2 regions of the Gudongella sp. QWL-04 genome follow, and region 2 is predicted to be linked to the other one. Evidence: a T-box and tRNA genes for the amino acid it is inferred to sense, from the RefSeq annotation. Region 2 holds a T-box; the other holds one or more tRNA genes.
What was found. A T-box is a leader RNA that pairs with one kind of tRNA and senses whether it is charged. The one in region 2 lies ahead of ileS (isoleucine--tRNA ligase), so its partner is inferred to be a tRNA-Ile.

Region 1 (14,832 bases), 400 kb from region 2:
GTGAGACAGTTCGGTCCCTATCCGTCGTGGGCGCAGGAAATTTGAGAGGAGCTGTCCTTAGTACGAGAGGACCGGGATGGACAAACCTATGGTGAATCAGTTGTCTTGCCAAAGGCATGGCTGAGTAGCTAAGTTTGGACGGGATAAGTGCTGAAGGCATCTAAGCACGAAGCCCCCCTCAAGATGAGATTTCCCATCATGAAAGTGAGTAAGACACCAGGAAGACGACCTGGTAGATAGGTCTCAGGTGAAAGAGCAGCAATGCTTGAAGCTAAGAGATACTAATATGTCGAGGACTTGACCTAAGTCAGTGAACAGTGAATAGTGAACAGTGAATAGTGATTGTCATTCTGAGCGTAAGCGAAGAATCTTAGCTGAGAACTGTGAATTGTAAATTGTGAATTGTAGTAAGTAGTGTTTGTTCTATAGTAGATTTAGTTTTCGTCTGGTGACGATAGCAAGAGGGAGACACCTGTACCCATACCGAACACAGAAGTTAAGCCTCTTAACGCCGATGGTACTTGGTTGGAAACGACCTGGGAGAGTAGGAAGTTGCCAGTCTAATGACCTAACTTAGCGAACGAAAGTGAGCTTTAGTAGGTCAGATGTCGCGCAGTCCAGATCTATGATTTGGCTAACGCAGCCGACTAATGACCTAACTTAGCGAACGAAAGTGAGCTTTAGTAGGTCAGATGTCGCGCAGTCCAAATCTATGATTTGGCTAACGCAGCCGACTCTATTCTTAGGTAGCTCAATGGCGGAGCAACCGGCTGTTAACCGGTAGGTTGTGGGTTCGAGTCCCACCCTGAGAGCCAGAGTATGCCGGGGTGGCGGAACTGGCAGACGCACAGGACTTAAAATCCTGCGACCCTTAAAGTCGTACCGGTTCGATTCCGGTCCTCGGCACCATAACTCTATGGCACAAAAGGGTTAAAATATTGACGCGGGATGGAGCAGTCTGGTAGCTCGTCGGGCTCATAACCCGGAGGTCGTAGGTTCAAATCCTGCTCCCGCAACCATTATATCTGTCATAGCGACAGCGGAGACACCCATTTTGGTGTACCCGGAGGGTGCAAACATAATGTCTAACGTGGCGGCGTAGCTCAGTTGGCTAGAGCATGCGGTTCATACCCGCAGTGTCAGCGGTTCAAATCCGTTCGCCGCTACCAATTTTCAATTAAATCAAGGCCCTATGGTCAAGCGGTTAAGACACCGCCCTTTCACGGCGGTAACCCGGGTTCGAATCCCGGTAGGGTCACCAAAAAAAGTGGGCGCATAGCTCAGTTGGGAGAGCACCTGCCTTACAAGCAGGGGGTCACAGGTTCGAGCCCTGTTGTGCCCACCACTTTTATCAATGAACAATTTACAATGCACAATGCACAATTAAAAAGACCCGTAAGTAAGTCGCAAATAATTGTTAACTGTGAATTGTGAACTGTGATTTTAACTACCATTGGCCTGGTAGTTCAGTTGGTTAGAATGCCAGCCTGTCACGCTGGAGGTCGAGGGTTCGAGTCCCTTCCAGGTCGCCACAATTCAACTAATAGTGAATAAGTAAGAGTGAATAACGAAAGACCCAAAAGAGAGACCCGAATAACTATTCACTGTTCACTGATAAATTATTCACTGCAATATTGCTGGCGTAGCTCAATCGGCAGAGCAACTGACTTGTAATCAGTAGGTTGGGGGTTCAATTCCTCTCGCCAGCTCCAAAAGTGCTCCGCAGGACAAGAGAAAATGTCCTTTAGGGTTTGATACATAACAAGGGAATAGATATGGAGGAGTTCCCGAGTGGCCAAAGGGGACGGACTGTAAATCCGTTAGCTAAGCTTTCAGTGGTTCAAATCCACTCTCCTCCACCAATTAAACTTAATAAATATGCGGGTGTAGCTCAGTGGTAGAGCCCCAGCCTTCCAAGCTGGTTGCGAGGGTTCGATTCCCTTCACCCGCTCCAGTAAACTCTTAAAGCTTATAATCATGCACCTATAGCTCAGTAGGATAGAGCAACGGACTTCTAATCCGTGTGCCGGGGGTTCGAATCCTCCTAGGTGCACCATAGTGTTGGGGTGTAGCCAAGTCGGTAAGGCACTAGACTTTGACTCTAGCATTCCACAGGTTCGAGTCCTGTCACCCCAGCCATTTTTACCTAGTTCACTTATACTGCATGCAGTATATTTTTTTACCAATAATATAATATGATCCATTAGCTCAGTCGGTAGAGCACCTGACTTTTAATCAGGGTGTCCCGCGTTCGAGTCGCGGATGGATCACCATTTGGAGAGGTACCGAAGCGGTCATAACGGGGCGGTCTTGAAAACCGTTAGGGCTTTGCGGCCCACGTGGGTTCGAATCCCACCCTCTCCGCCATAAGGAGAAGTACTCAAGTGGCTGAAGAGGCTCCCCTGCTAAGGGAGTAGGTCCTGATAAGGGGCGCGAGGGTTCAAATCCCTCCTTCTCCGCCATAAGATGGGGGCCTTTAGCTCAGTCGGTTAGAGCGCCCGGCTCATAACCGGTAGGTCCGGGGTTCGAGTCCCTGAAGGCCCACCAACTACATAAAATGTAGTTACCTGCCCAGATAGCTCAGTCGGTAGAGCAGTGGACTGAAAATCCACGTGTCGCTGGTTCGATTCCGGCTCTGGGCACCATCCCATCTATTCACAATCTCCAATTTATTCATTGCATCCCATGATGCGTTGATGGATTGTATTGTGAATTATTTTAATACAGGGGCGTAGTTAAACGGTATAACAGCGGTCTCCAAAACCGTCGATGAGGGTTCGATTCCTTCCGCCCCTGCCATTTTTATTTAGCAAGGACTTGTAGCTCAGGCGGTTAGAGCGCACGCCTGATAAGCGTGAGGTCGGTGGTTCGAGTCCACCCAGGTCCACCACCATTTATCATTAAATGATAAATGGGCCTTTAGCTCAGTCGGTTAGAGCGCCCGGCTCATAACCGGTAGGTCCGGGGTTCGAGTCCCTGAAGGCCCACCAAAGAGAAAAACTCATCGCTATGATGAGTTTTACTGTTTTAAACTAATATTTCTGAAAGCTGCCTTATTATCAAGGATTTGATATTATCAGTATTCAGATTTCTTCCTGCCGATACTATTATATATCCGTTAGGGATTCTCATATCCATGTTTGAGAAGCCCTCTTCTGAGATTCCGAGATTAACAACGTCTATCAGGGCAACCTTGAGATCACTCTCGCTTATCGCATAGATTATCTCATAGGCTATGTTGAAAGTGTTGTCATCCCTTAGATCCAATGACCAACCTTGAGCATAATAGCGTATAGGGACATCGCTGTCTGAAGTATAGGTCCCATTTATGAGCAACATCTCTTCAATAATTCCAAGCTCCTTAATATACAGATTTATGGTTTGGCCATTGTTAACGACCCTTACTGTTTTACTATCGCCGACTATTTGGATAAGCCTTAGCAATTCAGGCATAGAGCAAAGATCATCGTGATTATGCTTTAAGACGATTTCTCTCAAAGCAGCTGAGCCCGTTTTAATAAATTCTTTATAGAAATCAATACATTCTTTACCAGAGTACTGATCTTCCCGCAAAATTCCTAAGCTCTCTTCAACAGTCTTAAGCTTAAGATTGGGAAAAGCGAAAAAATCACTATTATTTTTAAGAAGCTTATAAAGATCCAATGACTCTATGGGCGTCATAGAAATAGAATGCTTATCCATTCTAGCCTTAATGAAGGGAAGATCGAAGGAATCCCCGTTATAAGTGACGACAAGAGTTCTTGAATTGAGATAGGGTAAAAGAGCTGAAAGTATATCATTTTCCTCCGAAGAATTTTCAGCAAATAATTGCTCTATAAACCATTTCTTTTTCTCGGATTCATAATAGGCAAGACCTATAAGATATATCCAGTTATACTCTCTTGAAAGTCCAGTGGTTTCAATGTCCAGGATCAGAAGCTTCTTAAGATCTACGAATGTGTATTCCCCAGGACTGGGACTGATAGGTATTTTTAGAATTTCCATAAATCACAGCTCCTTAATGCATTTAGACTGCAAATAGTGCTTTTACTGATGGGAAAAATAGTATACAATAATTATATCATATATTTGGGAGGAAGCCGATTTGGAAATAGAGACTAAACAGCGGAAAACCATAGGTTCAGTGATAAAGGCCGTGGAGATAATTAATTATATTGCTGAAAGCGAACAAGAAATGGGTGCAACTGAAATCAGCGAGGGCTTAGGCTATGGTGTAAGCGCAACCTATCACCTGCTAAATACCCTTAAAGAGTCAAACTTTATCACTCAGAACGAGAGGACCAAAAAATATCAGCTAAGCTTGAAGCTGTGGCAGCTGGGCATGAAAGCATTTAGCCAAAATAATCTTGGCGCAGCTCTGAGACAGTTTCTCGTGAAGCTTAAGAAGGAGACAGGGGAGACTGCCAATCTTACAGTTTTGGATAGAAAATCTATTGTTTACATTGCACAGGAGGAAAGTGACAAGCTAATAAAAATGTTCACGAAGACAGGAGCTACTGCGCCTTTACATTGCACAGCATCGGGGAAGATTTTTCTTGCGTATATGGATGACAGTAAGAGGGATGAAATCCTCAAGGATTATGTAATGACTAAATTCACTAGGAATACCATCACCACGAAGAAACAGCTTTTTAGTGAACTGAAGGTCATACGGGAGAAGGGCTATGGCTTCGACGTAGAGGAACGAGACGATGATGTATCTTGTGTAGCTGCTCCTGTATTTGGAGCCAACGGTGAGGTTTTAGCATGTATTTCTATATCCGGACCTCATACCAGATTTACTGAAGAAAATAAGCTTAAGTGGATTGAGATAATTTTGCAGGTGTCAAAGGATGCCTCAGCGTTCCTGAATAACGAAAAATAAGAAATAGTAATAACGCCTCAGACTGATCAAATATCTGAGGCGTTATTACTTAAATGAATAAATTTCAGATTGTTTTTTCGAATAAATCTTTTATTCTATCCATATCCTTGGTCATCCCAAGTATAAGCATCAGCTTGATCCTTGCTTTTTGTCCAGGCAGATTTCCTCCAAATATTACTCCCATATCTCTTAAATGCTTTCCTCCACCCTCATAACCATAAGTATATAAAACCCTTCCTGTATTGCATCTTGATACAAGGACGACAGGGATGCCAGAAAATATTGCTTGTTTTATACCGCCGATCATCTGTGGAGGTACATTGCCTCTCCCGAGACCCTCGATCACGATGCCTTTGTAGCCAGACTCAATATAAAAACTGAAGATATCTGACCCAAGCCCTGGGACGGCCTTTATTAGGGCTACCTTTTGTTCAAGCCTGTCGGTTTCTATTCTTTGTCTGTCAGGTATACTCCTATAATAGATCACTTCATCGTTATCTACGATACCAAGCGGTCCAAATTCCGGTGATTTGAAAGTATCCAGAGATAGGGTATTTGTCTTTGTTACTTGACTTGCTGCATTTACTTCATTATTCATCACTACAAGGACACCCTTATCCCTGGATTTGGGAGAAAGAGCGGTACATATTGCCGCCGCCAGGTTGCTTGAACCGTCATACCCCAGTTCTGAAAAGTTTCTCATTGCTCCTACCAGGATAACAGGCTTTGGTGTATCCAATAGAAGATCTAGAAGATAAGCTGTTTCTTCAAGAGTATCAGTACCATGGGTTATTATTATACCAGTAATCGATTCGTTCTCAGAAAGCACCTTGGTTTTTTTATAGAGCTCCATCATTATATCCGGAGTAATGTGAGGGCTGGGCAGATTTGAGAAATTGATTATCTCAAGATCAGTCAAGTCCTCGACATTTTTTATCATCCCGAGGATCTCATCCGCATTCAGTGCTGGTATAGCAGCATGGAGATCCGGATCGATCTTCATAGCTATAGTTCCACCTGTAAAAATCATAGCGAGTTTATGCTTCATAATACCCTCCACGTTATTTTGTGATTTTGATAATCTTATCCTACAAACCCTTCAATAAAATAGTAACACGAACTAGGAAAAAAAAGAAGACTCCGTATTTGGAGTCTTTCATCCCATTTACACAGGATGGAACAAAACCGTTCAAAAGGGGTATTGGGAATAGAGATCTTACTTGAGGCTACCAGGGGGATAACCTCATATAGATTATAACAAATATGATATTTAGACGCAAGAACATATTGATATTTATTATCAATAATCTAGAAAACAGTTTAAAATGGGGAAAATATTGGATATAATGTTAGAAGTTAGTTACAAGAAAGGAGAGAGAGCATGGATAAGGCTGTCAGAGCATTGCAAAAGAATGGTTTTGGTGTGAGAGTTTTTGATACAAAAGAAGAGGCTGTATCTGCATTGATGGAGGATATCAAAATTGATGAAACGGTTGGCTTAGGAGGTTCCATTACTCTCCAGGATATGGGGATCTACAGTCATTTAACTGAAAGAGGGAACACTGTATACTGGCACTGGAAGGCTGAGGATAAAGGTGCTGCACTAAGAAATGCTGCGAGCTCAAAGGTATACATAACAAGTTCGAATGCAGTTACTGAGGATGGCAAGCTGGTTAATAAAGATGGCACTGGGAATAGGGTATCATCAATGTTCTATGGACATGAAAGAGTGTACATAGTTGCAGGAAGAAACAAAGTGGTAAGAAATTATGGGGATGCCATTTACAGGATAGAACACACTGCAGCACCTTTGAATGCAAAGAGGCTTAATCTTACTACACCCTGTGTTTACACCGGTGTATGCGGGGACTGTGATTCACCGCAACGTATTTGTAATATCGAGACTGTTATTAATAAAAAACCTGGTGGTGTTGGTAAGATTGTCATTTATCTGGTCAATGAAGAACTGGGTTACTAAGAGGTGAGAGCTTGATTTATCTTGATAATTGTGCAACTACCCGTCCTAAACCTGAGGTGGTCGCTGCAGTGGCTAGGACAATGGCAGAAGAGTTTGGGAATCCTTCCTCTCTTCATAGACTCGGTCTAAGAGCAGAAAAGCTTGTGAAGGAAGCAAGAATCCGTACTGCCGATTTTCTCAAGGTTCATGAAAGTGAAATATACTTTACTTCTGGTGGTACTGAGAGCAACAATATTGTGGTCCAGGGAGTTGCAAGTATTAGGTCCGGTAGAGGAAAGCATATAGTAACTACATCAATAGAACACCCAGCTATTATGAACACATTGAAACATCTGGAAAAGAAAGGCTTCGACATAACCTGGCTAAAGAATGATAGCTATGGAAGGATAGACGTCAATGAACTGAAGGAATCACTTAGAGAGGACACAATCCTGGTTACATTAATACATGTTAATAACGAAGTAGGTATTATCCAGGATATTGAGGAAATTAGTAAAGTACTTGGCAATTTAAAATCTAAGCCCCATTTTCACCTGGATGGAGTACAATCCTTTGCGAAACTACCCCTTTCCCTAAAGGCTTGGGGTGTTGACAGCTATGCATTTAGTGGTCATAAGCTTCATGGGCCAAAGGGAATCGGAGGGCTGTATCTCAGTTCCAAAATCCATATACCACCCTTGTGCTTCGGAGGAAACCAGGAAAAAGGCTTAAGATCAGGAACTGAGAATGTACCAGGTATAGTAGGGCTTTCAACAGCCTTGTCACTTGTTTCTAAGGACAGCAGTCATGAGTTGGCTCATGTCAAGAACCTTAAATCTTTGATGATAGATCTATTGACTGAAGCTGTACCGGAAATAAGGATCAATTCTCCAGAGGATCGATTATTTTCCCCTTATATATTAAATGTTTCTATACCAGGAACAAGAGGAGAGGTGATGGTTCATACTCTGGAGGATAAAGATATTTACTTATCAACCACTTCTGCATGTTCGTCAAAAGGAGTAGGTAGAAGCCACGTACTCGAGGCAATTGGGCTGGACGATAAATGTATCGAAGGAACATTGAGAATAAGTTTTTCGATGGAGAACACGGAAGATGATATCAGGATCGCAGCCAGAGAGATATCAAATGCAGCAGTTGAAATCAGAAGTATAATGAGGAGATGATCAGTTGGATAGGGTTTTAAGTGTCAGCCTGGGAGAAGTTGTTCTTAAGGGGTTGAACAGGAAGTATTTTGAGGACAAGCTGATTAAAAATATCAGACGAGCTCTGGAAGGTCTTGGTGATATTTCCATATACAAGGAACAGGGAAAGATTTATATCGAAGGACTTGAAGGCAACGAAGATATTGCAGTAAATAGACTTAAGAAGGTATTTGGTCTTGTATACATCAGCCCCTGCATTAGAACAACCACAGAAATGGAGGACATAAGGCAAGCTTCACTTTTGGCGGTCAAGGAGTTCACTGATCAAGTGGACAAAGTGTTTACATTCAAAGTTGACGTAACCAGATCAGATAAAAGGTATCCTCTCAAGTCACCTGATATATCGAGGGATATAGGCGGTCATATCCTTAAAAATTCTGGAAATCTAAGCGTAGATGTACACAATCCTCAGATACTTGTGAGAGTTGATGTGAAGGAAAAAGGATATGTTTATATAAAGAGAGACAAAGCCTTTGGAGGATTGCCTGTAGGGACAAACGGTAGAGGTCTGCTTCTTTTATCAGGCGGGATCGACAGCCATGTCGCAGGGTTTTTGATGGCAAAAAGAGGAGTTGATATTGACTGTATCCATTTTCACTCATATCCTTTCACCTCTGAAAGAGCTGAGGAAAAGATATATGATCTTGCCAGGATCATGGCAAGATATACGGGACCATTGAAAATTTTCAGCGTCAATCTTTTAAGTATCCAGAAGGAAATCGGAAGATGCTGTCCTGAGGATGAAATGACGATAATATCAAGAAGATTTATGATGAGAATAGCTGAAAAACTGGCAACCCCCAGAGGTTATGACGCATTGATAACCGGTGAGAATTTGGGCCAGGTAGCCAGCCAAACCATTCAAAGTGTGGATGTTATAAACAGATCAGCTGGCATGCCTATCCTAAGACCTTTGATAGGCATGGACAAGGTCGACATCATCAAGTGGTCAAAGGACATTGAGACATATGAGACCTCAATACAACCATTTGAAGATTGCTGCTCAGTTTTCCTTCCGAAGCATCCCGTCACGAAGCCAAAGCTTGTTGATATTTTAAGTTCGGAGAGCAATCTGGATGTAGAGGGATTGATAGAGGATGCCTTATCAAACCTTAAGATCGTTAATATTGAATAAAGCATATAAATTTCACAGAACCGAAAGGTTCTGTTTTTTTTGTAGTGCATTGGTAAACTTTAAGTTTAGTCAATTGAAGCAGTAATTAGGTTTTACAACACAGAACAAACTGTTTCAGTGATTATTTTTATTGACACTGACTGTTTCCTACACTATAATTAAATGGTGAATGTTTAGTGATTATAAACAAATTGTTTAGTGATATATGATTTCCAAGGGGGTGTGTCATGAATATCGGAGAAAAAATAAAGGCACTTCGGGTCAAGAAGAATCTTACTCAGGAGGAATTGGCAGACAGATGTGAGTTGACAAAGGGATTCATATCGCAGCTGGAAAGAGACCTGACCTCTCCGTCAATAGCTACGCTTATGGATATATTGGAAGGCCTGGGGACTAATCTTAGAGACTTTTTCAATGAAGCGACTGAGGAAAAAATTGTATTCCGCAAGGAAGATGCCTTTGAAACAACCAATGATGAGTTAAAGTATACCTTAAGATGGATAATACCAAATGCGCAGAAGAACCTTATGGAGCCCATCCTTTTAAGCTTGCAGCCGGGAGGAAAAACAAAGGAGGACAACCCACATGAAGGTGAGGAATTTGGATACGTACTTCAAGGTGCTATTCATGTGAACCTGGGAGCTGAGAAGCATAAAGTCAAAAAGGGCGAAAGCTTCTACTACAGAACTAATAGTGATCACTCGATATCAAACGCTGGAAAAACTGAGGCAACATTCATATGGGTGAGCACTCCTCCTAATTTTTAGTAAGGAAGTGATAGAATGACGAAATTAAATGCAATAGATTTGGTTGATATATCAAAAGATTTTGGGGACACTACAGTTCTCGAGAATATAAGTCTATATATTCGACAAAATGAGTTCCTTACTCTGCTTGGACCGAGTGGGTGCGGAAAAACCACAACCTTGAGGATCATAGGAGGCTTTGAAGCCCCTTCTTCCGGCAAAGTGATATTTGAAGGGAAGGACATAACTAAACAGCCACCGTATCTGAGACAAATCAACACCGTATTTCAGAAATATGCTCTATTTCCTCACCTAAATGTATTTGAGAATATTGCTTTTGGACTTCGGATAAAAAAAATACCTAATGCTGACATAGCTCCTAGAGTTGCTGAGATGCTCAGGCTTGTCAACCTTACAGGCTATGAGAAAAGAGACATCGACTCATTAAGTGGTGGTCAACAGCAAAGAATTGCAATAGCAAGAGCACTTGTAAATGAACCAAAGGTTTTGTTGCTTGATGAACCTCTTGGAGCCCTTGATCTTAAGCTAAGAAAAGAAATGCAGATGGAGCTTAAGAAAATACAGAAAAGTGTAGGGATCACCTTTGTGTATGTAACACATGACCAGGAGGAAGCTCTTACAATGTCTGACACCATAGTAGTAATGGACAAGGGTAGAATTCAGCAGATAGGTACCCCGACCGATATATACAATGAACCAAAAAATAGGTTTGTAGCAAGATTTATCGGGGAAAGCAATATAATTGAAGGCACAATGCTTGAGGACTATAGGGTAGAATTTGCAGGGAAGGTATTTCCATGCGTCGATAAAGGATTTGAAAAAGAAGAACCTGTAGATATTGTAATAAGACCTGAGGACCTTGATATAGTGCCTGTTGAAGATGGCCAGATCACTGGAAGGGTAATAAGTGTTACCTTCAAGGGAGTTCATTATGAGATGGAGGTACAAAACGGCAGCTTTATTTGGACAATACATTCTACAATAATGAAGGAAGTTGATACAGAAATCGGTATGAGGGTCATCCCTGAAAACATACACATCATGAAGAGGAGCGTGGGTGATGAGGATTAGAAATACTGCCTTTCCTTATTTCATATGGCTTGGGATATTTATAGTGGTACCTCTATTTCTTGTATTGTACTTTGCCTTCACAACAGGAGACAGCCAGACATTATCCGAATTCACTTTCAGCCTGGATAATTATAAGAGGTTTTTAACCCCCATCTACCTGAATGTTTTTTATCGATCGATTTGGCTGGCGGTTGTTTCAACCGCAATCTGTCTGGTGCTGGGATATCCTATAGCATTTATAATCAGTAAGGAAAGACCAAAAACAAGAAATGTCATGGTATTGATGCTGGTAATACCAATGTGGATGAACTTCCTCTTAAGGACATATGCATGGCTGACATTACTAGGGAAAAATGGGATAATAAATTATATTGCAGGGAGATTGGGTTTTCAAGGTCTTGATCTACTATATAATGACACTGCTGTACTGCTTGGGATGGTTTATAACTTCCTTCCATTTATGGTGCTGCCAATTTTTTCTGTAATGTCAAAAATGGATAGAAATCTTATAGAAGCAGCTGAAGACCTTGGTGCAGACAGGAGAAGGACATTTCTTAAGGTTATTTTTCCTTTAAGTCTGCCAGGTGTAATAACAGGGATAACTATGGTTTTTATACCTGCAGTGAGTACCTTTGTAATATCAAGTCTTTTGGGGGGGAATAAATCAACTCTGATCGGGAACCTTATTGAACAACAGTTCAGATATACAGGAGACTGGCACTTTGGATCCTCAATGTCAATAATACTGATGGTCTTTATTCTCCTTTCAATGGCATTGACCTCCAAATTCGATAAAGAGAAGGAAGGAGAAGGAGGTGGGGGCTTATGGTAGAAAAGAGTCTCAAGCGACTTTATACCTTTATGATCTTTTTGTTTCTCTATGCTCCTATTTTAGTGCTGATTGTTTTTTCCTTCAATGATTCAAAATCCAGGGGAGTATGGAATGGTTTCACTTTGAGGTGGTATTTCGAGCTATTTAAGGACAGAGAGGTTCTCAGAGCATTATATTACACTATTTTTATAGCCATAACATCATCGCTGATTTCAACGATAATCGGAACCTTTGCGGCAATAGGGATATATGGAATGAATGGCTTAGGGAAGAAGTTGGTTTTGAACCTGAACTATCTGCCGGTCCTGAATCCGGATATAGTAACAGCCGTTGCGTTGATGACGCTATTTAGATTCGTTAAGCTGGAGTTTGGCGTTCTTACAATGCTTCTGGCACACGTTACGTTCTGTCTCCCATATGTTATACTTTCGATCCTGCCGAAACTTAAGCAGATGAATAAACACCTGGCTGAGGCGGCCATGGACCTTGGCGCAACACCATTTTATGCTTTGAGGAAAGTTGTGATACCTGAGATCATGCCTGGTATAATAACAGGAGCCCTTTTGGCTTTCACGTTGTCTATAGATGATTTTGTAATAAGCTTTTTTACTACAGGACATGGGATATCAAATCTGAGCATAACTATTTTCTCTATGGCAAGAAGAGGCATCAATCCTGTTATAAATGCACTTTCGACGCTTATGTTCATTACTATGGTATCATTGCTTATGATAATAAACTATAGGACAGAAAAGCAGGAAAAATCTTTTGAGGAAAGAAGGTAGTAAGATGAAAAGGAGAGTTGGATTTATTTTGATAATGGCACTGGTAATTTCAGTGATCATATCAGGGTGTGGGGGTAAAAAGCCCTCAATTAACGTCTACAACTGGGGAGACTATATAGAACCAGAGGTATTGAGCATGTTTGAAGAGGAGTATGGAGTTAAGGTAGTTTACGACACATATGCAACAAACGAGGACCTATATATCAAACTTAAACAGGGTGGCAGCAGTTATGATGTCATAATACCTTCTGATTACATGATAGAGAGAATGATAAAAGAAGATCTACTTGCGAAAATCAATATGGGCAATATAGATCAGCTAAGCAATGTGGATGAAAAATTCATGGGGCTCGACTATGATCCAACCAATGAGTATTCAGTCCCATATATGTGGGGTACTGTAGGAATAATCTACAATAAATCTATGGTTTCAAGGCCGTTAACAAGCTGGGCGGATTTATGGGATGATGAATTTTCCGGACAAATCATAATGCTGAATAGTCAGAGAGATACTCTGGCAGTTGCACTCAAAAAATTAGGCTATTCAATGAATACAAGAGATATCAAAGAGCTTGAAGAAGCCAGAGATGAGCTGATCGCTCAAAAGCCTTTGGTTTACGCTTACCTGGGAGACGAGGTCAAGGGAGTAATGACAGGCGGAGAGGCAGCTATTGCAGTGGTATGGTCGGGAGATGCCGTAGCAATGATGCAGGAAAATGAGGATCTGGAGTATGTATTACCTGTAGAAGGAACAAACCTTTGGTTTGATGCTATGGTGATCCCAAAGAATGCAGAGAATCAAACTGATGCAGAGAAATTTATAAACTTCATGACTAGACCAGATATAGCAGCAATAAATGCTGAGTATATTGGTTATTCATCACCAATCCCTGCAGCCGTAGAAATGCTTCCAGAGGAGATACAAAACAGTCCTGTAGCTTATCCGGCAGATAACCTACTGGAGAACACAGAGATTTTCAAGGACCCTCAGGATATTCTATCCGAATATGACAGAATATGGACCGAAATAACGAGTGCACAATAAATTCAGGGTGGCTGCCTAATTATGAGGTAGCCATCTGTTTTTCATTAGTGCTATAATAATATGTAGATAGTCTTTTACATCTGACAAAACAGGAGGGGATCGCATGAATCTTAGTTTTTTTGGAGCGACTGAAATGGTAACAGGTTCAAATTACATGCTTTCAACAGAGCACCATAATATTCTGATAGACTGCGGAATGTTTCAGGGGAACCAGGAAAAAGAGAAGATGAATTTCAGAGAGTTTCCTTTTAATCCTGCTGATGTAGATATCTTGATCTTAACTCATGCACATATCGACCATAGCGGCAGGATCCCCAAACTTGTCAAAGAAGGCTTTAGAGGAAGAATAATAGCTACTAAGGCAACCTTTGATCTTTGCACCATTATGTTGTTGGACAGTGCTAAAATTCAAGAATCAGATGCTGAGTGGGACAATAGGAAGAGACAAAGAGCCGGTCTGCCAATGATCGAACCATTGTATACAAGCGAAGATGCAGAGCAAAGCCTAAAGTACTTTGAAACATACCTATATGAACAGAAAGTGGACATAAATGGAGAAATCTCCTTAAGATTTAGAGATGCAGGACATATTCTTGGTTCCTCAATCCTTGAGCTGTGGATAAATGAAAAGGGATCTTTAACAAAGCTGGTATTCTCAGGAGACATAGGAATGCCAGGAAGGCCTATCATTAACACCCCAGAGTTTATAGAGGATGCTGACTATCTGATAATGGAATCTACCTATGGAGATACGATCCATCCACCATTTAAGGAAAGTACTGCGAAAATGATAAGGATCATAGACGAAACTGCTGAAAGGGGAGGTACAGTCTTAATTCCATCATTTGCGGTTGGGAGGACACAGGAGCTTATATACGAGCTAAACCACTATTATGAATATGGCGATATTGAACAGCACATGAGGGTACCTATCTATATTGACAGTCCCATGGCTATAAATGCAACCGAGATATTCCAAAGAAATTCTGGGAGCTTTAACAAGGAAACACAGGAACTGATCCTGAGTGGGGATAACCCATTCTCCTTTGATAATCTACATTATGTAAGAAGCCAGGAAGAGTCTATGGCGCTGAATAAATCTTCTTACCCAAAGGTAATAATCTCCGCT
Region 2 (14,832 bases):
CTGACCCTTGACATTTACCTTCTAGGCTATCTTCTGGAGGTAAATACGGATACCATTGAATCCATGATGTTTTGGAATCAAATACAGTACTTTGGAATTCCATTCTTCCCGGGATTCTGGCTTATGGTGAGCCTTCTTTACACCGGTCGAATCAAACATTTTTGGAGTAAGACTAGTATAATTGTCTTTATTATCCCGGTTATAACATTCTTTATGAGACTGACAAATGACCTTCACCACTTATTCTACTCCACAGTCGGAGTAAATGTATTGGGTGATATTACTTTCCTGGTTTTGGGCAAGGGACCCTGGTATTATGTTCAAATGCTGTACTCCCTGGTCGTCCTTATCCTCTGCACAGCTTTCTATTATCAAAAGCTAATTAAAACCACCAACCAGGAAAGAAAGCAATTTGAGCTTCTTTTCATAGCCTCGATCATTCCCTACGCAGCTCTTATACTCATTACCTTTGATCCGGCGAAACTGGGGATCGACTATACCGCAATAGTACTGCCGCCTTGCATTCTGCTCATCAACTATGCACTTTCCCGTTACAATTTCTTAGGACTGATGCAGCTCGCCAGAGAAAGAGTATTTGAGGAAAGCCATGAGGGCTTGATACTTATGGACAGACATTATGTAATAAGGGATTTCAATGCTTCCAGCATATTATACTTTTCTCTTTTTGGAGTGAAGCTTAAAAATGAGGATCTAGGTCTCATTTTGAAAGACCATGAAGAAATTCTTCACAGCATCTACTCTAGGAAGCCCTGCGTACACACAATAATATCAGATGATGAGCAATATTATATTGAATTTTCAACAAAGGATATAGGTAGAAAGGACGAACTGGCCGGTATACTTCTTACCATTGAGGACGTGACCACAAGTGAAAAGCTGGAGCTGCAGCTGAGAGAATTAGCTCAAACCGACGAGCTGACCGGGCTGAATAACCGCAGGTATTTTATGGAGGAGACTAGCAAAATACTTAACCATGCGTTAAGATACGATGAGAAATTAACTATGCTGATGATGGATATCGACCATTTCAAGGTAATAAACGATACATATGGGCATGCCTGCGGGGATCTTGTTCTTAGTACGCTTGCAAAGCTCATTAGGGCAACCTATCGTTCAACTGACATTGTTGGCCGTTTTGGTGGCGAGGAATTTGTTGTTGCCATGGTCAATACGTCTGCTGAAGAAGCATACGCCAGAGCAGAATCATTACGGACCAATATTGAAGACCTGAGGATCAGGTGCCAGGATAATGATATCCGAGTAACCATAAGCATTGGTATAGCTGAGCTAAATAGGGAACGTTTTGAAAAATTGGATGAGCTTTTAAATTGCGCGGACAGCGCAATGTATCAAGCGAAGGAGCGCGGTAGAAATCAGACTGTTATATACACTGCTCATTGAGTGGGAATAAAAAAAGGACTCTCAAGTCCTTTTTTTATTCCCACTCAATAGTTGCTGGGGGTTTATTTGTTATATCGTATACTACTCTGTTTATGTGTCTTACTTCGTTTACGATCCTGCTTGAGATGTGTCCCAGAATCGACCAGGGTATCTGTGCAAATTCTGCTGTCATGAAATCGATGGTAGTTACAGCTCTCAACGCCAAGGTAAAGTCGTAGGTCCTTCCATCTCCCATTACGCCGACGCTTTTTGTATTTGTCAGAACAGCAAAATACTGATTGATGTCTGTATCGAGAGCTGCCGCCGCAATTTCTTCCCTGAATATTGCATCAGCTGCCTGGAGTATTTTAACCTTCTCCTCTGTTACCTCTCCAATTATTCTTACAGCTAGTCCCGGTCCCGGGAATGGCTGCCTGAAGACCAGCTCCTTAGGTAGTCCAAGCTCTAATCCAACCTTACGTACCTCATCCTTGAAAAGATCCCTTAATGGCTCTATGATCTCCTTAAAGTCAACGTAATCGGGAAGCCCTCCAACGTTGTGATGGCTCTTTATAACTGCTGAATCTCCCAGACCGCTTTCGATGACATCAGGATAAATAGTGCCCTGTACTAGGAAGTCAACTGAACCGATCTTCTTTGCTTCCTCCTCGAATACACGGATGAATTCTTCTCCAATTATTTTTCTTTTGGTTTCAGGGTCTGTAGCTCCTGCGAGCTTGTCGTAGAATCTCTGCTGTGCATTGACTCTTATAAAGTTCAGGTCGTAATCCTTGGAGAATATCTCCTCAACCTGATCCCCTTCATCCTTACGCATCAAACCATGATCGACGAATATGCAGGTCAGCTGCTTTCCGATGGCCTTGCCAATAAGTACAGCTGCAACCGAGGAGTCGACCCCTCCGGAAAGTGCGCAAAGCACCTTTTTATCTCCTATTTTCTCCTGGAGCTTCTTTATTGACTCTCCTACAAACTCATCCATTCTCCAGTCGCCCTTGCATCCGACAACATTAAATACGAAGTTTGAAATTATCTTGTTGCCTTCCTCAGAATGAAGAACCTCAGGGTGGAACTGTACTCCATAAAGCTTCATTGGTTCGTTCTCGAAGGCTGCCGTGGGGCATGTCCCGGTAACTGCCGTAGCCTTGAAATGCTCAGGCATTTTCTGAACGTAGTCAGTATGGCTCATCCAGCAGGTCGATTCCTTTTTGACTCCAGTCATAAGCTTGGACTCAGGATCTATGACCTCCAGCCTGACCTTTCCGTATTCTCTTGCAGAAGCAGCCTCAACATTGCCTCCCAGTACATAGGACATGAGCTGGGCACCGTAGCAAATCCCAAGGATAGGTATCCCAGACTCCAGAAGCTCTCTGCTTACTGAAGGCGCTCCCTTTTCATAAACACTATTGGGACCCCCAGTAAATATTATTCCCTTCGGCTCCATGGCCTTTAACTTCTCTAGGCCTATGGTATAAGGATGGACCTCACAGTACACATTCATTTCCCTTACTCTTCTGGCAATCAGCTGATTATACTGACCTCCAAAATCGAGGACTATGATCGTTTCTCTCTCCATCAAAACCTTTCCTCCCCCTGTACTTTGAAATAATCTCCCATGTAATTCTCAATAAACAATTCCTCAAGACCCCAAGAACTCTTCAACTTCCTGTATTCAAGGACAGCCTCTGGCCTGTAAGCTTCATGCGTCTTTACGGCTCTGATCATGATGTTTTTTGGAGTATGCTCCATATCTACAAACTCCAATATCTGAACCTGGTAGCCTAATATTTCAAGTATACTCCCCCTGATACTGTCTGTCACCAGAGAACTTAATCTTTCTTTTATTATCCCATGCTTGAGCATTCCGTTTAGCTCTTCATTTTTTATCTTCGAAAAAAGCTCATGCTGACAACAAGGTACACTCATAATGACCCTTGCACCCCATTGTGCTGCCTTTGCCAAAGCTATGTCTGTAGCGATGTCGCAGGCATGTAATGTGACAACCATATCGATCTCTGATCCAGGCACATAGTCCGCAATATCTCCACATATAAACTCAAGATTTCCATAGTCCAGCTTTTCGGCGGTATCGTTGCAAAAGTCTATTACATCCTTCTTAAGGTCCATTCCTACGATATTTATATCCAATCCCCTGACTGATGACAGGTAGTGATAAAGTGCAAAGGTCAGATAGCTTTTCCCGCAACCGAAATCCACTATTTTGATCGTCCTGTTACCCTTCAGTGTATCCACGGTATCCTCGACAAGCTCTAGAAATCTGTTGATCTGTCTGAATTTATCATATTTTTTCTTGTACACGGCACCCTCGGGTGACATTACCCCAAGATGTACAAGATAGTCAACCGGCTCGCCATCCTGCAGGATATAGTTCTTTTTTCTGTCGTGGGTTAGCTCTACCAAATGTTTTTTAGAGGAAACCTCCCTTATCCTGGCAGCACCCTTTTTGCTAACCAGAACCTGATACTCCCCTTCAGCAGTCTTAAAATCTCCCTGCTTGAAATCCAGCAGCAAAAGCTGCATAATAAGCTCTGATGCATCACCAGGATCCAGGTTTTCATGGGTCACCTTGTTTTGGAAGTGTCTCTCAAATTGATACTTTGTCATACCCTTCTGATCAAAGGGCTTGATGGTTACTTTCAGGGGACCATCCTCCGACTTCCTTTTTCTGTTGCTTATAATTGCTTTGGACAGGCTCCCCTTTATAAAAAGCCTGTCCATCAGATCTCTCAACCCATTGTCTTCCATCCTTGAATCAACTCCTCCATTACTGTGCCAATAGGCTCTCTAAGAACAAAATCTGCTTTTCTGTCATAGCTGGTCTCGGTCTTATTTATCAAAACCAGGCAATCTCCCCTGTAGTAGTCCACCAAGCCTGCGGCCGGGTACACATTTAGAGATGTACCACCTATTATCAGTATCTCAGCCTTGCTGATATAATCAATGGCTTTGTCGAATACCTCCATATCTAGGCCTTCCTCATAGAGCACCACATCCGGCCTTACAACTCCGCCGCATTTCGAGCACCTGGGAACACCCTCAGACCCGAGAATATGCTCCAGACTGTAGGTTTCACCGCAGCTTACACAGTAATTTCTATGGATCGATCCGTGAAGCTCAAGCACGTTTCTTGATCCTGCCAGCTGATGGAGCCCATCGATATTCTGTGTTATGACAGCCTTGAGCTTTCCCATTTCCTCAAGCTTTGCAAGGGCTATGTGTGCCTTATTGGGAAGTGCATCCCTATAAATCAGATTGCTCTTATAAAAGCTGAAGAACTCTGCGGTATAGCTCCTGAAAAAGCTGTGGCTAAGCATCTGCTCGGGAGTGAAGCCTTTGTTTGACTGAGAGCTGTACAAGCCTTTGGCTGAGCGAAAGTCAGGTATCCCACTTTCTGTGGAAACTCCTGCCCCACCAAGAAAGACGATATTACTGCTATCACATATTCTTTTTTTCATGGTATTCAACTGGTCCATCATTATCTACTTTCTCCTATGATGTAGTCCTTGAGAGACCACCTTACACTATCAACGAAGTCACTGGACGCACCCCAGTCAAAATTGAAAACCAGCCCCTGGGAGCTTCCAGTAGATACCACTCTCAAGTCCGTCACCCCTTCAAGATTGTCTAAGATGACTATCAATGCAGCCCTGTTGCTGGATCTGAAAAAATATTTCTCAAAGATCAGGGTTCCCGTCAGCTTTCCATCGCCTATATCGAGTATCTCCTCGTGTACCAGCTCAGAGTTTTGGCCCTCTTTAATGAGCTCCATTGCCTGGATCAAAGGTAAACTTACCTTAAAGCCTGTTTTACTCATGTCCATCATCCCCCTTCTCCGTTTTGATCCTGAATATGAAATAGTAGTGCTTAAAAAGATCTATGGCTGCCAGCATAACCTTGAGCCACAGCTTGTCTACTGTGAAAATGCTGAGCCATATCATTGAGGATGACAGCGTTGAGATCATAAGCTTTGTCTTAAGAGTCATGGAGCGTTTTTTCTCAAAATCCTCAAGATTATTCTTATATAGCTTTGTCGATCTGAACCACATGCTGAACCTGTCTGAGCCCTTTGCAAGGAAAAAAGACCCCAGAAGAAGCAGTGGAGTAGTTGGAAGCACAGGTACAAAGGCACCTACTGCTCCTATTGAAATCGATAAAAAACCAAGTGAAATATAAACAAACTTCATTAGACCAATCCTTTATGCAAGTTTTTGTATAGTTATGAACTCAAGATTTATATGTCTGTTGTGCTCCGACAGCTCCCTAAGCGTTGCAACTACTGCCTTGCTGTAGGTTTCCTGATCAGCCTCGTCGTGGTCCTCCCAATTGTAGATGCACAGCCTGAGGTCTTCCTTAAGATGACTCATTGCATCCCACATTGCATCGAGATTATTTCCATGGTATTCAGGAATCTGAACCTTCCTTTTCATATATGGGTTGAACGTCTCTTTTTCGTGAAATTTTTTGAAATCCAACAAAATTGTCCTCATACCCATCCTCCTCAATACAGTTGATCAAAGGATTCGTAGTGATCCTCTGTGTAAAAAATCAGTCCGTCATTTGAATAAACAATCCTTTCGCTGCCCCTGTAGCCTCCCTCGTAGTTTATGTCGCATTCATAGTAGATTCTTCCATCCTCCTCAGGCAGCAGTTTTTCCCTGTTCCCGAATCTGTCTCCGCCTATGCTCATTTTATCCGTTACGTCCCAGAGATTCCCCTTCTGAGGATCCCAGCCCAGCTTTGAAGCTTCGGATTTAGTAATGTAATTGTCTGGAAGTCTGCCATAGGTGTGTAGGAAAAGTGCTACGTCATCAGCTGAGGTATAGTATCCGGCCTCGTCAATCTCTGAGGTCTCCTCAGGAGTCTCCACAGGCTCCTCAGACTCGCCAACTTCCTCCAGCTGGGGCATTTCCACCTCTATCTTTTCCGGTTCCTCTACGGCTGTACTGCATCCCACAAATGTAGCAAGTGCTATCAATAAAATCAATAAGAGCGAAAGCTTCCCTCTGTATTTATGCATCATCTGTATTCCTCCTGATATTAGTCTCTTTACTTCTTACCCTTATGAGACCACAATGAAAACCAACTTTATTATTCTGTTCCCAGCTTGAGATTTGTGGAATCCATATCTACGCTGTGGACTATGCTGTAAACAAAATCGTATAGGTATTCTGATTTGGTCTTAATGAAAAGCTTATATATCGGTGCTTCAATAAGCTCCTCTTTTATAGGATATACTGTCCCTTCAAACTGTCTGAGATTAAGGTCCTTGACCATCTGAGCCATTTCTTCGATCTCATCCTCAGTATACATTCCAAGAAGCTCAAGCTCCTCCCTGGCTATATTATATGGTCTTCTACCAAAGGTCTCCTTTGAGTAGCTCTTGAAATCAAGCAGATTGGGATCATCCTTTTTTTGCTCTCTTGCCCAAGTTTCCACATCTACCCTCTGCTTGCTGTATTCGAATCCTCCGTCAGCACTATATTCAAGAACTCCATACTGATGAGGATACACTATAAGGGCACTGTTAACTATGTCATAGACCTTAGGATCTTTGGGGTCGTCCCTCTTTATATCCTGGATATGGATATGCCCGCTGAAGTTGATTTCTATACCAAGCTCCCTGAACAGCTCTACTGCATCCATAGTATTGCTTAAATACGTACCATTTACATCCCGCGTGCTGTGCCTCATCAAAGGATGGTGCATAACAGAGATCAGCCTGGCACCCTTTGCATTTGCCATTTCAGAACAATTTCTTATCCATTGGGCCGTTTCCTCTGTTATATAGCCGTCTCCGGTAGGCATGCTGAAGTCCCCGAAATACTTGTTTGAGTCGAGCATAAGGAGCCACAGATCCTCAGAGGGTGCCGCCAGATAGCTCAACGTTTTCTCGTCAAAGGATATCCCTTCATCGTATCCAAACCCGGAGTAAATCTCCTTAAATTCCTCGTGAGTTATATTCTCAGCTGAATACGGAGCACCCTCCTTGTAGCCGTTTGCCCAGATGCTCAATACATCATGGTTGCCCGGGATGACATAAACCTTCGTACCAAGCTTCTCGATCTCTAAAAACCTCTTGGAAAGCTCCCTGTGATTCTCAGCCTCGCCATTATAGCTAAGGTCTCCGCTTAAGATCAGTATATCCGGTTTTTGAACCTTTATATCCTCATAAAAGGAATCCATTATCTCCTCTGAGTATAGAAGTTGCTTCCCGTCCCTTGTCACTGCAAAAGACTCAAAGCCCTCGCTAAAGTCTGTAAGGTTCTTGTCAAAATAGTGTAGATCAGTTGCTATAAAAATGCTGATATCGCTGCCGGACTCGATGACAGCCTCAGAATTGTCAACGTTAAAGCCAATAAAGGCTATGACCGCAGCCAAGCCTATCATTATGATAAATGAAAATTTCCTAAGTTTCATACAGTACCTCATTTTAATTTTTTGCTCATCATTTTATCTCATCGGTTGTCCGTGGATATAAATAGTGATAAGCTTAAGGATATTGTAGCACATGGAGGGCTGTTATGGATTATCAAAAGGTCGTTGAAGGTATATTTATAGAAAGACCAAATAGATTTATCGCAAGGATAATGCTTCCGGAGGGAGAAGCTATCGCTCATGTAAAAAATACGGGAAGGTGCAGGGAGCTCCTGATACCTGGTGCAAGGGTATATCTTGAGGACCATGGAGAAAATACGACTCGTAAGACAAGGTACTCACTTATTTCCGTCTGGAAGGGAGACATGCTAATAAACATGGATTCTCAGGTGCCAAATGCCGTCGCAGCTGAAGCTCTGAAAAAAGGCCTGATCACAGAGCTTCCAAGGGCAGACCTGATAAAAAGAGAGAAGACTTTTGGTGATTCCAGGTTCGACATATATTATGAAGGCGGAGGGCAGAAGGGCTTTCTTGAGGTCAAGGGGGTAACACTTGAGGAGGATGGGATCGCAAGGTTTCCAGATGCCCCCACCATAAGGGGAACAAAGCACATAATGGAGCTTATCAAAGCAAAGAAGGATGGCTATGAAGCCTCCATACTATTCCTGATCCAGATGAAGGGCCCAGCAAGCTTTGAACCAAACAGAAGCATGGACCCCAGCTTCGCAGATGCGGTAGAGCTTGCAAATAACAGCGGGGTCCGGATACTTGCCTATGATTCCATAGTAACCCCGAATACAATACACATTGGAAAAAGCCTTAAAAAATAACAGCCCGCAAAAATGCGGGCTGTATCCATTAGTTTTTCTCTAGAAGCATGCCTGTTTCCAGACCGTTTAAGTCTTGCTTCTCCATATCAGCATTGTCTGATGCGATGATTTCCGTCGCCAGAGTCTCAGACTTTATAAACTCCTCGTATTCCTTCACTGCTTCTCTGATAGGCTCTTCTCCATTGAAGAATATCTTTATCGTATCAAGTATCTCGTAACCGTTAGCCTTTCTCATCTGTTGAACCTTTGAAATGAACTCTCTTGCGTAGCCCTCATCCAAAAGCTCCTTGGTAAGAGTTGTGTCCAGGATCACGAAAAGGTTGTTTTCCATGACCACGTTGAAGCCTTCCTTGGAGGATATGGTCACCTGTACAAAATCCTTCACTATCTCGGTATCTGCTCCGTCAAGGTTCATCGTTACCTTACCTTCTCTTTCAAGAAGATCAGCAAGCTCCTTGGAGTCAGCCTCAGCCAATGCCTTTCCAAAGGACTTTATCTTAGAACCCAGAGTCGGCCCGGCTTCCTTGAAGTTCGGCTTAAGTGAGTAGTTCATAAACTGTGAAAGGTCCTTTTCAAATACGACCTTTTTCACGTTAAGCTCCTCCATCATAAGAGGTACCAGGTCACTGATAAGCTCTTCATATTTGCCATCTATAACTACCTCGTTAAGCGGCTGTCTTACCTTGATCCTTACATTCTCCCTCGAAGCTCTTCCAAGAGCCACAAGGTTTCTTACAAGATCCATTTTATCCTCAAGGTTCTTGTCCATAAGCTCAGCTCTTGCCTGAGGATAGTAGTCTATGTGGACTGATTCCCCGCCGGTAAGATTTCTGTATAGCTCCTCTGAAATGAATGGAACGAACGGTGCAATTATCTTGCAAAGGTCTACCATTATCTCATAGGTGGTGTTATAAACTGACTTCTTGTCGTCGTCAAGCTGAGTTGACCAGAATCTTCTCCTGTTTCTCCTTATATACCAGTTTGAAAGGTCCTCTATGACAAACTCCTGGATCGCCCTTACCGTTCTTGTAAGCTCAAATATGTCCATATTCTCCCTTGACTCGCTTAAAAGAGTATTGAACTTGGAAAGTATCCATCTGTCTATCTCAGGTCTCTCGTCATATGGCACAAAGAACTCTCTTGGGTCTATGTCGTCAGTGTTTGCATACATTGAGAAGAAATTGTATACGTTTCTTATACTTCTGAAGAACTTGGACTCAACCTCCTTCAGACCGTCTTCATCGAACTTGGTCGGAGTCCATGGAGGTGATACATAGATCAGGTACCATCTCAACACGTCAGCTCCGTATCTGTCGAACAGATCAAATGGATCTACCGTATTTCCTCTTGATTTGGACATTTTCTTTCCTTCCTTGTCCAATACAAGGTCATTTACCAGTACATTCTTATATGGCGACTGCCCCATTACAAAGGTTGATATCGCTATAAGTGAATAGAACCAGCCTCTTGTTTGGTCGATCCCCTCGCAGATAAAGTCAGCAGGGAACAGCGTGTCAAAGTCGTCCTTGTGCTCAAATGGGTAGTGCTGCTGAGCAAATGGCATTGCACCGCTGTCGAACCAGCAGTCGATTACATCCTTCTCCCTGGTCATTACTCCATCGCAATGAGGACAATTGAAGTGGATGTCGTCAACATATGGTCTGTGAAGATCTATATCAGGGCTTACTTCCTCTATTGCCCTGTCGATAAGCTCCCGTCTTGACCCTACGCTATCGGTATGCCCGCATTTGTCGCATCTCCATATTGGGAATGGCGTACCCCAATACCTGCTTCTGGATATTGCCCAGTCATTTACGTTCTCCAGCCAGTTTCCGAATCTCTTTTCGCCAACGAAGTCCGGGAACCAGTTGACGCTGTTGTTGTTCTCAACAAGCTTGTCCTTAAGCTTGGTCATCTCTATATACCAGGACGGCTTCGCATAATAGAGAAGCGGGGTCCTGCATCTCCAGCAGTGTGGATAGTTGTGGTCCATCTTTTCCTTCTTGAACAGCTTGCCGTTCTCCTTCAGCCATGCGATTATGTGCTTGTCTGCATCCATAACGAACATATCAGCCCATGGAGTGTCGGTGAATTTTCCCTCCTCTGATACAGGGTTAATAACGGGGAGTCCGTATCTCATCCCTGTATTGTAGTCATCCTCGCCAAAGGCCGGCGCAGTGTGGACTATACCTGTTCCATCCTCAGTCGTTACATAATCTGCAACTGTAACGTAGAAGGCCTTGCCAGGCACCTTCACAAATGGTATCAGCTGCTCGTACTCAAGGTGCTCAAGTGTGCTCCCCTTCATTTCCTCAAGGATCTCATAGCCCTCACCAAGAGTCTTATCGGCAAGAACCTTGGCTAATATATAAACCTCTCCATCCTTCCTTGCTCTTACGTATGTTTCCTCAGGTGAAACAGTTACGCACACGTTTGAAGGAAGAGTCCATGGAGTAGTAGTCCAGGCAAGAAGATATTCATCCTTGTCCTTTACCTTGAACTTGACTGTGACTGTCTCAGTCTTTATCTCCTCATATCCAAGGGCAACCTCGTGGGATGCAAGTCCTGTACCGCATCTTGAGCAGTATGGAAGTATCTTGTGTCCCTCATATATATAACCTTCTTTGTAGAACTTGTCCAGTATCCACCAAACTGACTCGATATAGTCATTGTCAAGGGTTACATATGGATTATCCATGTCGATAAGGTATGCCATTCTCTCTGTCATCTCTCTCCAGAGCTTCTCATACTTCCATACCGACTCTCTGCATTTCGCATTGAATTCCTCAAGCCCGAAGTTTTCAATGTCCTGCTTACTCTCAAGGCTAAGCTGCTTTTCAACCTCGATCTCTACCGGAAGGCCGTGGGTATCCCAGCCTGCCTTTCTCTTTACCTGGTACCCCTGCATAGTCTTGTACCTGCACGTAAGATCCTTAAGAGTCCTCGCCATTACGTGATGGATCCCCGGCTTGCCGTTGGCTGTCGGAGGTCCCTCATAGAAAATGTAGGTCTTCTCGGGGTCTCTAGATTCAACTGATCTGTGCAGAAGGTCGATCTGTTTCCAATACTTGGATATGCTGTCTTCCCTTGACTTTACAGGTTCGTTTGACAACTCATTAAACCTTTTCACCCTCATCTCTCCTTTTCATAAAAATAAGTCCCTAAGTCAAAGACTTAGGGACGAAATATCGCGGTACCACCCAAATTACAGGATCATCCTGTCACTCATTATTGTCTAACGTCTACACGCGGCACCCTACTCTTTTTCAGGTACCAAGCTCCGGGGTGATCTTCACCGAGTTCGACATAACAACCTTTCACCTAGCCTGGTCGCCTCTCTGAAATGCTTAAGCTCAACTACTGTCCCCTTCACAGCCCTATATTCGATTGTACGCTTGTGTAATAATATACCCGAAGGACTCTATTTTGTCAAGTCCTCAGCCATTTCTTCCTGAATCCTCCTAAGCCTGAATATCTCTGTGGTCTGATCCAGTTCGACCATATCGTAGGTCAGGAAGTCTCCTTTCTTTACGTCCACTTTCATCCTTGCGTTACCGTTAATAAGTCCTATTGGAACAAACTTTTCTTCCTTAGCCTTTCCGTACTCTTCGATGCTTCCAAACACTGTGTATTCACCGATTCCGTCAAGAAACTCCCCTGCCTTAAGGTCCTTCTTAGCCCGTGTTATTACCTCAGCCACCGGCAGGTCTCCCTTGGGAACTATTGAGCCCTCACCGTAAATTGCAGCCTTTGCTATTGAAATCGGGGTTTCAAGGCTTGTAAGGTGGTATGGCCTGAAAAGTACGTAGTTTGGACCATCCCCCATCTTAAGGAACCTCATCTCGCTGTGTACCTGCGGCTGATCTGTGGTGATAATAGCATATACTCCTGGTGCCACGCCAAAGGCAAAATCCACGATCCCGTAGCCGTTAAGTATCCCACCTTCCTCTTTGAGGGAATATATCCCTGGAAGCTGATCCACAGTGCCCGTGGGTCCGTGACCGCCTCTGATATCAGGTATAAAACCAGATGCATTTGCCATTGCAGCCATTTCGACCATGGTATTTGTTCCATCTATAAAGGATGCAAGCCTTAGCGGTTTTAGTCCAGATGACTTTGCCCTTTCCTCCACCTGATCAGGCGTCACATAAAAGTCCAGAGGGTTATTTTTCCCCTTTCCAAGGGCAAGAACCTTAAAGCCTGAAGCCACTGCAAAATCATACAGCTCCATTGCTGCACCCGGTTCGTCTCCAGCAGAGCCAGTATAAACGACCCCTGCCTTTTTAGCAAGCTTGCTTAGATACGGTCCTGCAACAACGTCAGACTCAACATTTAGCATTACAACATGCTTTCTGTTGTCGATAGAACCAATGGCAATCCTAGCTCCTGTTTCAGGTACTCCCGTGGCATCGACTACCACATCCACAAGATTTGCCTTCAAAGCCAGCTGGTAGTCATCAGTAACTACGAACCTGTTCTTCTCCATCCCTATATTTATATCTTCAGTGCTCTTTGCAATAACTATCTGTTCTCTTCCTATTCCTGCCAGCTGGAAGGCCTTCAAGGAATCCTCCAGCTTGTGGCTCACCACCACGGAGGGCTCCATTCCCCTGACTCTGAGCAGCTGGCTTACCAAGCCCTTGCCCATCATCCCAGCACCTACAAGACATACCTTGATAGGCTTATTCTGTGCTTCCAACTCCTCCAGCTTTTTCCTTAGTCCAAGCATAGCTTCCTCCTGAAATTTCGCTTAGGACGTTATAAAAACAATCCTATTCTATAATAAACCTGTTGTAGTAGCATTTCAACTAAAATTTGATGCTTGCACTGTTCCCTGCAATATAGCCGCTTGTCCAGGCCCACTGGAGATTATATCCTCCGCAGTCGCCGTCCACATCGAGAAGCTCCCCTGCAAAGTATAAGTCTTTAACAAGCTTAGATTCCATTTTCACAGGATCGATATCCTTGGTAAGCACTCCTCCTGCAGTAGTCTGTGCCTGACCCCAGCCATTGTGACCGATTACTTCAAAGCCCCAACAGGTCAGAATATGAGCAATGCTTCTTAGTTCATCTATGGAAATATCCTTTGCAATTTTATCCTTATCCATTCTCAATTCCTTGATCACAGGGATTATCAGCCTCTTATTGACCATTCCAATAAGAAAATCCTCAAGTCTTTTTTCAGGCATCCAACCTTTTCTCTTCTCCAGATAATCCAACAGCTCCTCCTCAGACTTGTTTAGGATGATAGAAACATCAAGCTTGACTTGCCTGGATCCTTCAAGGGCTATAACGGCTTCTCTACTAAGCTGAAGGATCGGTGGACCACTTATGCCGTAGTCTGTGAAGAGAATATCCCCATAGTCCTCCTTGACCAGCACTCCATTGATAAAAAGAGATGCCTTCCCAACTACTTTTGTGCCGTTGATTTGTTTAAGCTTGTCGCTTTTTAGCTTAAGCTGAACTAGAGATGGAGTGGCAGTAGCAACCTTATGCCCAAGTGACTTGGCGATAGGATACCCATTGCCGTCTGAGCCTGAAACAGGCATAGCCATACCACCGGTTGCAAGGATCACCTTGTCAGCAGATAGGCTTTCACCCGATTTAAGATATACCTTGAATTGACCATTCTTGACTATTTTGGATACGCTGCAGTTCACCCTTACCTCTACCCCAAGCCTGTCGGCCTCATATCTTAGAACATCGAGAACCGAGGAAGCCTGAAAGGAAAGCGGATATATCTTGCCATTGTCCTCTGACGCAGGAGCAATACCAAGATGCTCAAAAAATTCAATAACAGAGTCTCTTCCAAATATTGAAAGAGCCTTTTCAATAAACGCCTTATCGGAACCGTGAAAATGAACCAATCTTACATCCTCATTGGTGTAATTGCATCTTCCATTCCCTGTGGCAAGGAGCTTCTTGCCGACACGATCATTCTTTTCTAGGATAGTAACCACTGCACCATTTCTTGCAGCAGCTATGGCTGCCATAAGCCCGGAGGCCCCACCGCCAACTATTATTATTTTGTTCTTCATTGATATCACCTGACCTGTGTTAAAAGTAAAGGACTATGATATAGATTATATTAGAGTAGCCCCATAATAGCTATGGGACTACGGAAATTTTGTCTGTTAAATTAGTCGATTATTGGAGAAAAAGGCGTTCTTGAACTAAAGTATATATA

Region 1: it encodes a tRNA-Ile, which carries the amino acid that the T-box ahead of ileS (isoleucine--tRNA ligase) is inferred to sense. The anticodon was not compared.

The regions. Positions count from the first base shown of each region.
Region 1 is NZ_CM178754.1:618,213-633,044, forward strand. It holds rRNA gene AC4PHB_RS03020 (23S ribosomal RNA) at 1-305, shown strand, start outside; rRNA gene rrf (5S ribosomal RNA) at 445-561, shown strand; tRNA gene AC4PHB_RS03030 (tRNA-Asn) at 741-815, shown strand; tRNA gene AC4PHB_RS03035 (tRNA-Leu) at 822-909, shown strand; tRNA gene AC4PHB_RS03040 (tRNA-Met) at 943-1,019, shown strand; tRNA gene AC4PHB_RS03045 (tRNA-Met) at 1,093-1,169, shown strand; tRNA gene AC4PHB_RS03050 (tRNA-Glu) at 1,187-1,261, shown strand; tRNA gene AC4PHB_RS03055 (tRNA-Val) at 1,270-1,345, shown strand; tRNA gene AC4PHB_RS03060 (tRNA-Asp) at 1,456-1,532, shown strand; tRNA gene AC4PHB_RS03065 (tRNA-Thr) at 1,637-1,712, shown strand; tRNA gene AC4PHB_RS03070 (tRNA-Tyr) at 1,778-1,862, shown strand; tRNA gene AC4PHB_RS03075 (tRNA-Gly) at 1,881-1,954, shown strand; tRNA gene AC4PHB_RS03080 (tRNA-Arg) at 1,980-2,056, shown strand; tRNA gene AC4PHB_RS03085 (tRNA-Gln) at 2,063-2,139, shown strand; tRNA gene AC4PHB_RS03090 (tRNA-Lys) at 2,198-2,273, shown strand; tRNA gene AC4PHB_RS03095 (tRNA-Ser) at 2,277-2,367, shown strand; tRNA gene AC4PHB_RS03100 (tRNA-Ser) at 2,371-2,462, shown strand; tRNA gene AC4PHB_RS03105 (tRNA-Ile) at 2,471-2,547, shown strand; tRNA gene AC4PHB_RS03110 (tRNA-Phe) at 2,570-2,645, shown strand; tRNA gene AC4PHB_RS03115 (tRNA-Trp) at 2,726-2,799, shown strand; tRNA gene AC4PHB_RS03120 (tRNA-Ile) at 2,814-2,890, shown strand; tRNA gene AC4PHB_RS03125 (tRNA-Ile) at 2,914-2,990, shown strand; gene AC4PHB_RS03130 (ribonuclease H-like domain-containing protein) at 3,028-4,005, opposite strand; gene AC4PHB_RS03135 (IclR family transcriptional regulator) at 4,106-4,885, shown strand; gene AC4PHB_RS03140 (asparaginase) at 4,950-5,933, opposite strand; gene AC4PHB_RS03145 (lactate utilization protein) at 6,267-6,863, shown strand; gene AC4PHB_RS03150 (cysteine desulfurase family protein) at 6,875-8,029, shown strand; gene thiI (tRNA uracil 4-sulfurtransferase ThiI) at 8,034-9,203, shown strand; gene AC4PHB_RS03160 (helix-turn-helix domain-containing protein) at 9,431-9,970, shown strand; gene potA (spermidine/putrescine ABC transporter ATP-binding protein) at 9,986-11,041, shown strand; gene AC4PHB_RS03170 (ABC transporter permease) at 11,031-11,873, shown strand; gene AC4PHB_RS03175 (ABC transporter permease) at 11,867-12,658, shown strand; gene AC4PHB_RS03180 (ABC transporter substrate-binding protein) at 12,663-13,703, shown strand; gene AC4PHB_RS03185 (MBL fold metallo-hydrolase RNA specificity domain-containing protein) at 13,807-14,832, shown strand, end outside.
Region 2 is NZ_CM178754.1:213,701-228,532, reverse strand. It holds gene AC4PHB_RS01075 (histidine kinase N-terminal 7TM domain-containing diguanylate cyclase) at 1-1,422, shown strand, start outside; gene guaA (glutamine-hydrolyzing GMP synthase) at 1,457-2,995, opposite strand; gene AC4PHB_RS01065 (class I SAM-dependent methyltransferase) at 2,995-4,185, opposite strand; gene AC4PHB_RS01060 (NAD-dependent protein deacylase) at 4,167-4,916, opposite strand; gene AC4PHB_RS01055 (DUF6054 family protein) at 4,916-5,254, opposite strand; gene AC4PHB_RS01050 (YbaN family protein) at 5,247-5,624, opposite strand; gene AC4PHB_RS01045 (barstar family protein) at 5,637-5,927, opposite strand; gene AC4PHB_RS01040 (ribonuclease domain-containing protein) at 5,939-6,460, opposite strand; gene AC4PHB_RS01035 (metallophosphoesterase) at 6,529-7,857, opposite strand; gene sfsA (DNA/RNA nuclease SfsA) at 7,962-8,645, shown strand; gene ileS (isoleucine--tRNA ligase) at 8,674-11,775, opposite strand; T-box leader at 11,819-12,027, opposite strand; gene AC4PHB_RS01020 (NAD(P)H-dependent oxidoreductase) at 12,067-13,374, opposite strand; gene AC4PHB_RS01015 (BaiN/RdsA family NAD(P)/FAD-dependent oxidoreductase) at 13,454-14,683, opposite strand.